DNA from 2 places in the Nonomuraea sp. NPDC050451 genome. Region 1 is predicted to be linked to the other one. Evidence: riboswitches for the same ligand, from Rfam matches in the RefSeq annotation. Region 1 holds a riboswitch; the other holds the start of a gene.

Region 1 (3,997 bases):
GGGGCGGAAGTGACGCTCCCGATGGGCCTGTCGAATGTCATCACCGTCATGTGCCCCGCCGGCAAAGTGGTGCTCGGTGGCGGATATATCATCAGCGGAAACATCCCGCCGAACGCCAACATCGACGAGATCATCGATGCGCCCACCGCCGCGAACGACGGATGGCGACTTCAATTCCTGACCGCCGGCAGCACACAATTCAGGGTGACTCCGTACGCGACCTGCGCCAGGCTGTCCTAGCTCCCGGGGTCAGCACTCGATCACGTTCACGGCCAGGCCGCCGCGCGAGGTCTCCTTGTACTTGTCCAGCATGTCCCGCCCGGTGTCCCGCATCGTCTTGATGGCACGATCCAGCGGCACGAAGTGGCGGCCGTCGCCGCGCAGGGCGATCCGGGCGGCCGTGATGGCCTTGTTGGAGGCCACCGCGTTGCGCTCGATGCACGGGATCTGGACCAGGCCGCCGATCGGGTCGCAGGTCAGGCCCAGGTTGTGCTCGATGCCGATCTCGGCCGCGTTCTCGACCTGCTCGGGCGTGCCCCCGAGGGCCTCCGTGAGGCCGGCCGAGGCCATCGAGCAGGCGGAGCCGACCTCACCCTGGCAGCCGACCTCGGCGCCCGAGATCGAGGCGTTCTCCTTGAACAGCACGCCGATCGCGCCCGCCGTCAACAGGAAGCGGACCACGCCCTCCTCGTCCGCGTGCGGGACGAAACGGGTGTAGTACGTCAGGACAGCCGGGATGATGCCGGCGGCGCCGTTGGTGGGCGCGGTGACGATGCGGCCCCCGGCGGCGTTCTCCTCGTTGACCGCCAAGGCGAACAGCGTGACCCAGTCCATGGCCTGCAGCGGGTCCTTCTCCGCCGGCTCCGACTGCAGGCGGCGGTGGAGCTGGTTGGCGCGGCGCTTGACCTTGAGACCGCCGGGCAGGACGCCCTCCTTGGAGATGCCGCGGCGCACGCACTCCGACATGACCGCCCAGAGCCGCAGCAGGCCCGAGCGGATCTCCTCCTCGGTGCGTCCGAACGCCTTCTCGTTCTCCAGCATCAGCGCGGAGATCGACAGGCCCGTGTTCGAGCAGTGCTTGAGCAGCTCCTCGCCCGTGGTGAAGGGGTGGGGCAGTACGGTGTCGTCCGGCTTGATGCGGTCGGCGCCCGTGGCCTTCTCGTCCACGACGAAGCCGCCGCCCACCGAGAAGTAGACCTTCTCCCTCAGCTTCTCGCCGTCGGCGTCGTACGCGGTGAAGCGCATGCCGTTCGGGTGCTCGGGCAGCGAGATCTTGCGTTCGAAGACGAGGTGCTCGCCCACGACGAAGCGGATCTCGTGCGTCCCGTACAGCTTGACCGTGCCCGACTCGCGCATCTCGGCCAGGCGGCCGTCGATGGAGTCGACGTCGACCAGCTCGGGCTTCTCACCGGACAGGCCGAGCAGGACCGCCTTGTCGCTGCCGTGGCCCTTGCCGGTCAGGCCGAGCGAGCCGTACAGGATGGCCTCGACCCGCGTGACCCGGGAGAGCAGGCCGTCGTCGTGCAGCCCGCGGGCGAACTTGTGCGCGGCCGCCATCGGGCCTCCCGTGTGGGAGCTCGACGGGCCGATGCCGATTTTGAAAAGGTCGAAGACGCTGATCGCCATTGATGGCGCCTTTCATGCTGGGGCCGGGGCCCCGCGCAGGGCCCCGGCAAAAAGGTCAGGAATCGCCTGAGGTGAGCGCCGTGTACTCCTCGGCGGAGAGCACGTCCTCGGCGTCGCCCTCGACGCGCACCCGGAACATCCAGCCATCGCCGTACGGGTCACTGTTGACCAGGCTGGGGTCGTCGACCACGGCCTGGTTCACCTCGACGACCTCACCCCCGACGGGGGTGTAGATCTCGTTCACCGACTTGGTCGACTCCACCTCGCCGACGGAGTCGCCCGGCTCCACGGTCGAGCCGACGTCGGGGAGCTGCACGAAGACGACGTCACCAAGAGAGTTGGCGGCGAAGGCCGTGACGCCGATCGTCACGGTGAGGCCGTCGTCGAGGCCGGCCACCCACTCGTGCTCCTTGGTGTAGCTCAGGTCGTCAGGGATGTTGCTCACTTGTTCCTCCTGTAGAAGGGCAGCTCTACCAAATCCATAGGTTCATGGCTGCCCCGGATGTCCACGGCCAGGCCTGATTCGGCGCCGGTGTCCACGTAGGCCATCGCGATGGGCCTGCCCAGGCTCTGGGAGGGCGCACCGCTGGTGACCTCGCCGACGACGGCGCCGTCTTTGGTGACCGGGTAGCCGTGGCGCGGCACCCGGCGTCCCCGCGCGACCAGGCCGACGAGCCGGCGCCGGGGCGGGTCGTCCTTGACCGCCTCGAGCGCCGACCGGCCGACGAAGTCGCCCGGCTTGTCGAATTTCACCACTCTGCCCAGCCCCGCGTCGAACGGGGTCAGCTCGGCGCTCAGTTCGTTGCCGTAGAGCGGCATCCCGGCCTCGAGCCTGAGGGTGTCGCGGCTGGACAGGCCGGCGGGCTTGAGCCCGTACGGCTCACCCGCCGCCATGAGGGCGTGCCAGAGCGGCACCGCGTCCTGGTTGGCGACGAACAGCTCGAACCCGTCCTCGCCGGTGTAGCCGGTGCGGGCGATCAGCGCCTGCCGCCCGTCGACCAGGTCGGGCAGGCCCGCGTAGTACTTGAGCCCGTCGAGGTCGGCGTCGGTGAGCGTGGCGAGGATCTCCTGGGATCGGGGCCCCTGTACGGCGATCAGCGCGTACTGGTCCGACCGGTCCTCGACCAGCACGTCGAACGCCTTCGACCGCTCAATCAGCTCTTTTGCCACTTTTTCGTAGTTCGAGGCGTTTGCCACGACCATGAACTCGTCGTCGTCGAGCCGGTAGACGATGAGGTCGTCGAGCACCCCGCCGCGCTCGTTGACGATCATGGTGTACCTGGCCCGCCCTGTCGCCAGCGCCGACAGGTGGCCGACCAGCGCGTAGTCGAGCGCCTGCCCGGCCTGCGGCCCGGTCAGGAAGATTTCGCCCATGTGGGAGAGGTCGAACAGCCCGGCCGCCTGGCGAACGGCGTTGTGCTCCGCGGACTCACTCCCGTACCGGAGCGGCATGAGCCACCCGGCGAAGTCGGTGAGCGTGGCGCCGAGGCTCTCGTGAACGTCTCGTAGCGGTGTAGATCGGGACATTTGTCGCACCTCTGCACAGGATTGGATGCCAGCATCCTCCCCCTCTGTCATCGATGCCTGAGAGCTTCGCCCGAGTTTTGCCGGACTTTCACCTTCGGCGAGGCCCCGCGGGCCTGCTTTCCAGAGGTCACCTCCGGACGGGAAGCGTGGCAGATTTCCCGTCCGGCGTCCGCGCGGTCCTTTGCCTTGAGAGGTTTGCGGGGAGGGCTTGCTCCTTCAGGGACCCTGACCGGCTGTCAGGGCACTCTCCCGCACGGTTTCGCCGGTGATGCCCGTCAGCCTAGTGCCGTGATGGGGTTGTTGTCGCGTTCTGATCGCTCATGAACCACTCCGGGGGGTGGTGACGTCGAAGGGGTATGAATCGGCGAACGACGGCTTTCGGCCTGCTGACCACCCTGGCCCTCACGGGCTGCGGCGCATCGGAGGCCGCGTCCCCGCCCCGTTATGAGGCGAACCTGACGGTGCTCGAAGGCGGCGGGCACGGCCCGCAGCTGTGCATGATGGTCATGGAGTCGTTGCCGCCGCAGTGCGGCGGTCCTGACGTCGTCGGCTGGGACTGGGGCAAGGTGGATCACGAGTCGCAGGGCGGCGTGAAGTGGGGCCGGTACCGCGTCGTGGGCACCTGGGACGGCACCAGACTGACGCTCACCGAGCCGCCGGGCGCTCCCGCGAAGTCGGCCCCCGCTCAGGAGGAGGACCTCACCAGCCCGTGCCCGGCGCCGGAGGGCGGCTGGCGGCCCGTCGATCCCGCCAAGGCGACCCAGCAGGCGCTGGACCAGGCGTTGGCGCGGGCCGGCACGGCAGGGGAGTTCGCGGGCGCCTGGCTGGACCAGAGCTACATGAA
Region 2 (3,997 bases), on a different contig from region 1:
CGGACCGCGACGGGGCCGACACCGGGGCCGCCGCCGCCGTGCGGGATGCAGAACGTCTTGTGCAGGTTGAGGTGGGACACGTCTGCGCCGAACTCGCCCGGCTTGGCCAGCCCGACCAGCGCGTTGAGGTTGGCTCCGTCCACGTAGACCTGGCCGCCGGCCTCGTGCACCTTGGCGCACACCTCGGTGATCGTCTCCTCGTACACCCCGTGCGTCGAGGGGTACGTCACCATGATCGCGGCCAGCGCGTCACGGTGCTTGGCGATCTTGGCGTCGAGGTCGGCCAGGTCCACGTTGCCGTCGGAGTCGCAGGCCACGACCACGACCCGCATGCCCGCCATGACCGCGCTGGCGGCGTTGGTGCCGTGGGCGGAGGACGGGATGAGGCAGACGTCGCGCTCGCCGTGGCCGTTGGCGCGGTGGTAGGCGCGGATGGCCAGCAGCCCGGCGAACTCGCCCTGCGAGCCGGCGTTCGGCTGGATGGAGACGCGGTCGTAGCCGGTCACCTCGGCCAGCCAGTCCTCCAGCGTGCCGATCAGCTCGCGGTAGCCCTCGGCCTGGTCGTCCGGCGCGTACGGGTGGATCGCGGCGAACTCGGGCCAGGTGATCGGCTCCATCTCGGTGGTCGCGTTCAGCTTCATGGTGCAGGAGCCGAGCGGGATCATGGAGCGGTCGAGCGCGATGTCCTTGTCCTGCAGCTTGCGCAGGTAGCGCAGCATGGCGGTCTCGGAGCGGTGGCTGTGGAAGACCGGGTGGCTGAGGTAGCCGGACTCGCGCGCCAGCGAGGCGGGCAGCGCGTCCGCGTCGAGGGCGAGCACGTCGCCGCGCTCGACGCCGAAGGCGGCCCACACCTTGGCGACCTCGGCGGCGCCGGTCTTCTCGTCGCAGGAGATCGACACGTGGTCGTCGTCGACCCGCCAGAGGTTCACGCCCTGCTCGACGGCGGCGGCGACCACTTCGGCGGCCCGGCCGGGCACGCGTACGAGCACGGTGTCGAAGAACTCGCCGTGCACGACCTCCAGGCCCGCCTGGCGCAGCCCGCCGGCCAGGGCCGCGGCGTGCCGGTGCACCCGGTGGGCGATCCGGCGCAGCCCCTCGGGGCCGTGGTAGACGGCGTACATGCTCGCGATGACGGCGAGCAGGACCTGCGCGGTGCAGATGTTGCTGGTGGCCTTCTCGCGGCGGATGTGCTGCTCGCGGGTCTGCAGGGCCAGCCGGTACGCGGGGTCGCCGTCGGCGTCCACCGACACGCCCACCAGGCGGCCGGGGAGCTGGCGCTGCAGGCCCTCGCGTACGGACATGTAGGCCGCGTGCGGCCCGCCGAACCCGAACGGCACCCCGAACCGCTGCGAGGACCCGATCGCGATGTCGGCTCCCAGCTCGCCGGGCGCGGCCACGAGGGTGAGGGCCAGCAGGTCGGCGGCGGCCACGACGAGCGCGCCCGCCTCGTGCGCGGCGGCGGCCACGGCGCGGAAGTCGCGCAGCCGCCCGGACGCGCCCGGGTACTGGACGAGCACGCCGAAGCACTCGGGCAGCTCGCCCTCGAGGGTGTGCTCCACCAGCGTGATGCCCAGGGGCTCGGCCCTGGTGGCGAGCACGGCCTTGGTCTGCGGCAGCGCGTCGGCGTCCACCACGAACACGCTGCTCTTGGACTTGCCCGAGCGGCGGGCCAGGGTCATCGCCTCGGCGGCGGCCGTGCTCTCGTCGAGGAGGGAGGCGCCCGCGACGGGCAGGCCCGTCAGGTCGGAGACGACGGTCTGGAAGTTCAGCAGCGCCTCGAGGCGGCCCTGCGAGATCTCCGGCTGGTACGGGGTGTAGGCGGTGTACCAGCCCGGGTTCTCCAGCAGGTTGCGCCGGATGACGGCGGGCGTGATCGTGTCGTGGTAACCCAGGCCGATCATGGAGGTGAGCACGCGGTTGCGCCCGGCCAGGGCGCGCAGCTCGGCGATGGCCTCGGCCTCGCCGACGGCGGCGGGCAGCTGGAGCCGGTCCTTGGCCCTGATGGCCTCGGGGACGGCCACGGCCACCAGATCCGCCACGGACTCGAAGCCCACGGCCTCGAGCATGCGCTGCTGCTCGGCCGCGGAGGGGCCGATGTGCCTGGACGAGAAGGGCGGAGCTGACAGGTCGGTCATGGACAGTGCCTCCTGAGGCTATGGAGACCGGCGCCGTGGCGCGGGCGAGTGCCGGATCTCCCCCTCTGTCAGCGCGGCGACGCCGCGACCTGAGAGCTTCACCCCGGGACTGGGGCTTGCACCGTCGGTGAGGCGCGCCTGGCGGGTGCGCCTGCTTTCCAGAGTTGCCTCACCCGAGCGGTACAGGGTGCCTGAGAGATTCCGGGGAGGGTTGCTCCTTCGGCGCCCTGAGACCCGGGGGTCTCAAGGACTCTCCCGCACGGGGTCGTCAGCCTTGCTGTCCTAGATTACAACCCTCCGCGTTACGCATGAATTTCCCCGGTAACGCGTTATGTGCGGATTGCCCGGTGGGCCGCGTCCTGCGGCCCACGGCAGGAGGGGGTGTGCTAGCTGAGGCGCCGCGCGCGGCGACGGCGGGCGAGCTCGTCAGCGGGGTGGTCGGCCGGGACGGTGTCCTCGACCGCCGCTCGTTCCCCCGGCAGCTCCGCGAGGGAGCCCTCGACCTCTCGCCAGACCCGGCCGAGCGCGATGCCGAACACGCCCTGACCGCCCTGGAGCAGGTCTATCACCTCGTCGGCCGAGGTGCACTCGTAGACGCTGACGCCGTCGCTCATGAGCGTGATCTGCGCGAGGTCGGCGACCCCGCGGTCACGCAGGTGCTGCACGGCCGTGCGGATCTGCTGCAGCGACACCCCGGTGTCGAGCAGCCGCTTGACGACCTTGAGCACCAGGATGTCGCGGAAGCTGTAGAGCCGCTGGGAGCCCGAGCCCTGCGCGGCTCTTATCGTGGGCTCCACGAGGCCTGTGCGCGCCCAGTAGTCGAGCTGCCTGTAGGTGATGCCGGCCGCCGCGCAGGCCGTCGGCCCGCGGTATCCGATGTCCGCCGGCAGCGTCGCCGGCTGTTCGTCGAAGAGCAGGCCCTGCTCCCCGGCACGCTGCCGCGCGCTCTCGCGCCGAACCGGATCTTCCTGGCCGGCCGTCTTTCCCTCGCCGCTGCTGACCGCCACGCGGACCTCCGGCTTTCTCTCATCCCGTGGCCTGATCTGGGGGTTCGTAAAGGGCGACCACGGGTTTCACTTGCACCGTAGGACCGTGACCATGCTCAGTCAACGATCCGGCTCGGCGCGTCGTGAAGCGTAAATGCACCGAAATACCTACCCCGCCCTGCCGAAGTCTTCGGGAGTGATCGTGTCAAGGAACTCCCTGAACTTCTCCACCTCGTCTTCCTGGTCGTCCGGGATGATCACCCCGGCCTCCTGGACGACCTCCTCGCTGGCGAAGATGCGCGCTCCGGTGCGCAGGGCGAGCGCGATCGAGTCGGACGGCCGCGCGCTCACCTCCACGCCGTTGGAGAACACCAGGTCGGCGAAGAAGATGCCGTCGCGCAGGGCGACGATGTTGACCGCTCGCAGGCCGACACCCAGAGCGCTCAGCACGTCTCGGAAGAGGTCGTGGGTGAGCGGCCGCGGCGGCGGCTCCTCCGCTTGGGCCAGAGCGATGGCCGTCGCCTCGGTCATGCCAATCCATATAGGAAGGAACCGCTCCCCGTGTGCCTCCTTGAGCAAGACGATCGGCTGATTTGTGGGCATCTCAACTCGAACGCCCACGACCTCCATCTGCAACACGGGCTGCTCCGTATTCCTGACCGGTCACCCGGCACAGCTATTTGCGGGTCGCTACTGCTGACTGGCTACTGCAATTCAACGTAACACCCGGCGGGCATGGAATGCGCCTCCGCCTCCCAGCTCGCCAGGGTCTCAACGCCCCAGCACGGACCGGATCCCCGACCGCACAAGGGATGCGTGCAGGTCGAGCAGGAGTGTGGAAAGCTCCCTGGCGACCTCGTCGGCCTCCCCGATGGC

What was found. A riboswitch is a leader RNA that binds a small molecule or an ion and turns the genes downstream of it on or off. The one in region 1 is predicted to bind glycine.
Region 2: it holds a riboswitch for glycine, as region 1 does, so the genes downstream of both, gcvP (aminomethyl-transferring glycine dehydrogenase) here and gcvT (glycine cleavage system aminomethyltransferase GcvT) in region 1, are expected to answer to the same signal.

The regions. Positions count from the first base shown of each region.
Region 1 is NZ_JBITHZ010000013.1:205,051-209,047, forward strand. Features, by position in the region: gene ACIBI9_RS34505 (hypothetical protein) at 1-240, shown strand, start outside; gene ACIBI9_RS34510 (L-serine ammonia-lyase) at 250-1,626, opposite strand; gene gcvH (glycine cleavage system protein GcvH) at 1,682-2,071, opposite strand; gene gcvT (glycine cleavage system aminomethyltransferase GcvT) at 2,068-3,153, opposite strand; glycine riboswitch at 3,188-3,287, opposite strand; glycine riboswitch at 3,318-3,415, opposite strand; gene ACIBI9_RS34525 (hypothetical protein) at 3,510-3,997, shown strand, end outside.
Region 2 is NZ_JBITHZ010000011.1:120,176-124,172, forward strand. Features, by position in the region: gene gcvP (aminomethyl-transferring glycine dehydrogenase) at 1-2,135, opposite strand, end outside; glycine riboswitch at 2,304-2,403, opposite strand; gene ACIBI9_RS30920 (MerR family transcriptional regulator) at 2,522-3,142, opposite strand; gene ACIBI9_RS30925 (bifunctional nuclease family protein) at 3,290-3,760, opposite strand; gene ACIBI9_RS30930 (MerR family transcriptional regulator) at 3,893-3,997, opposite strand, start outside.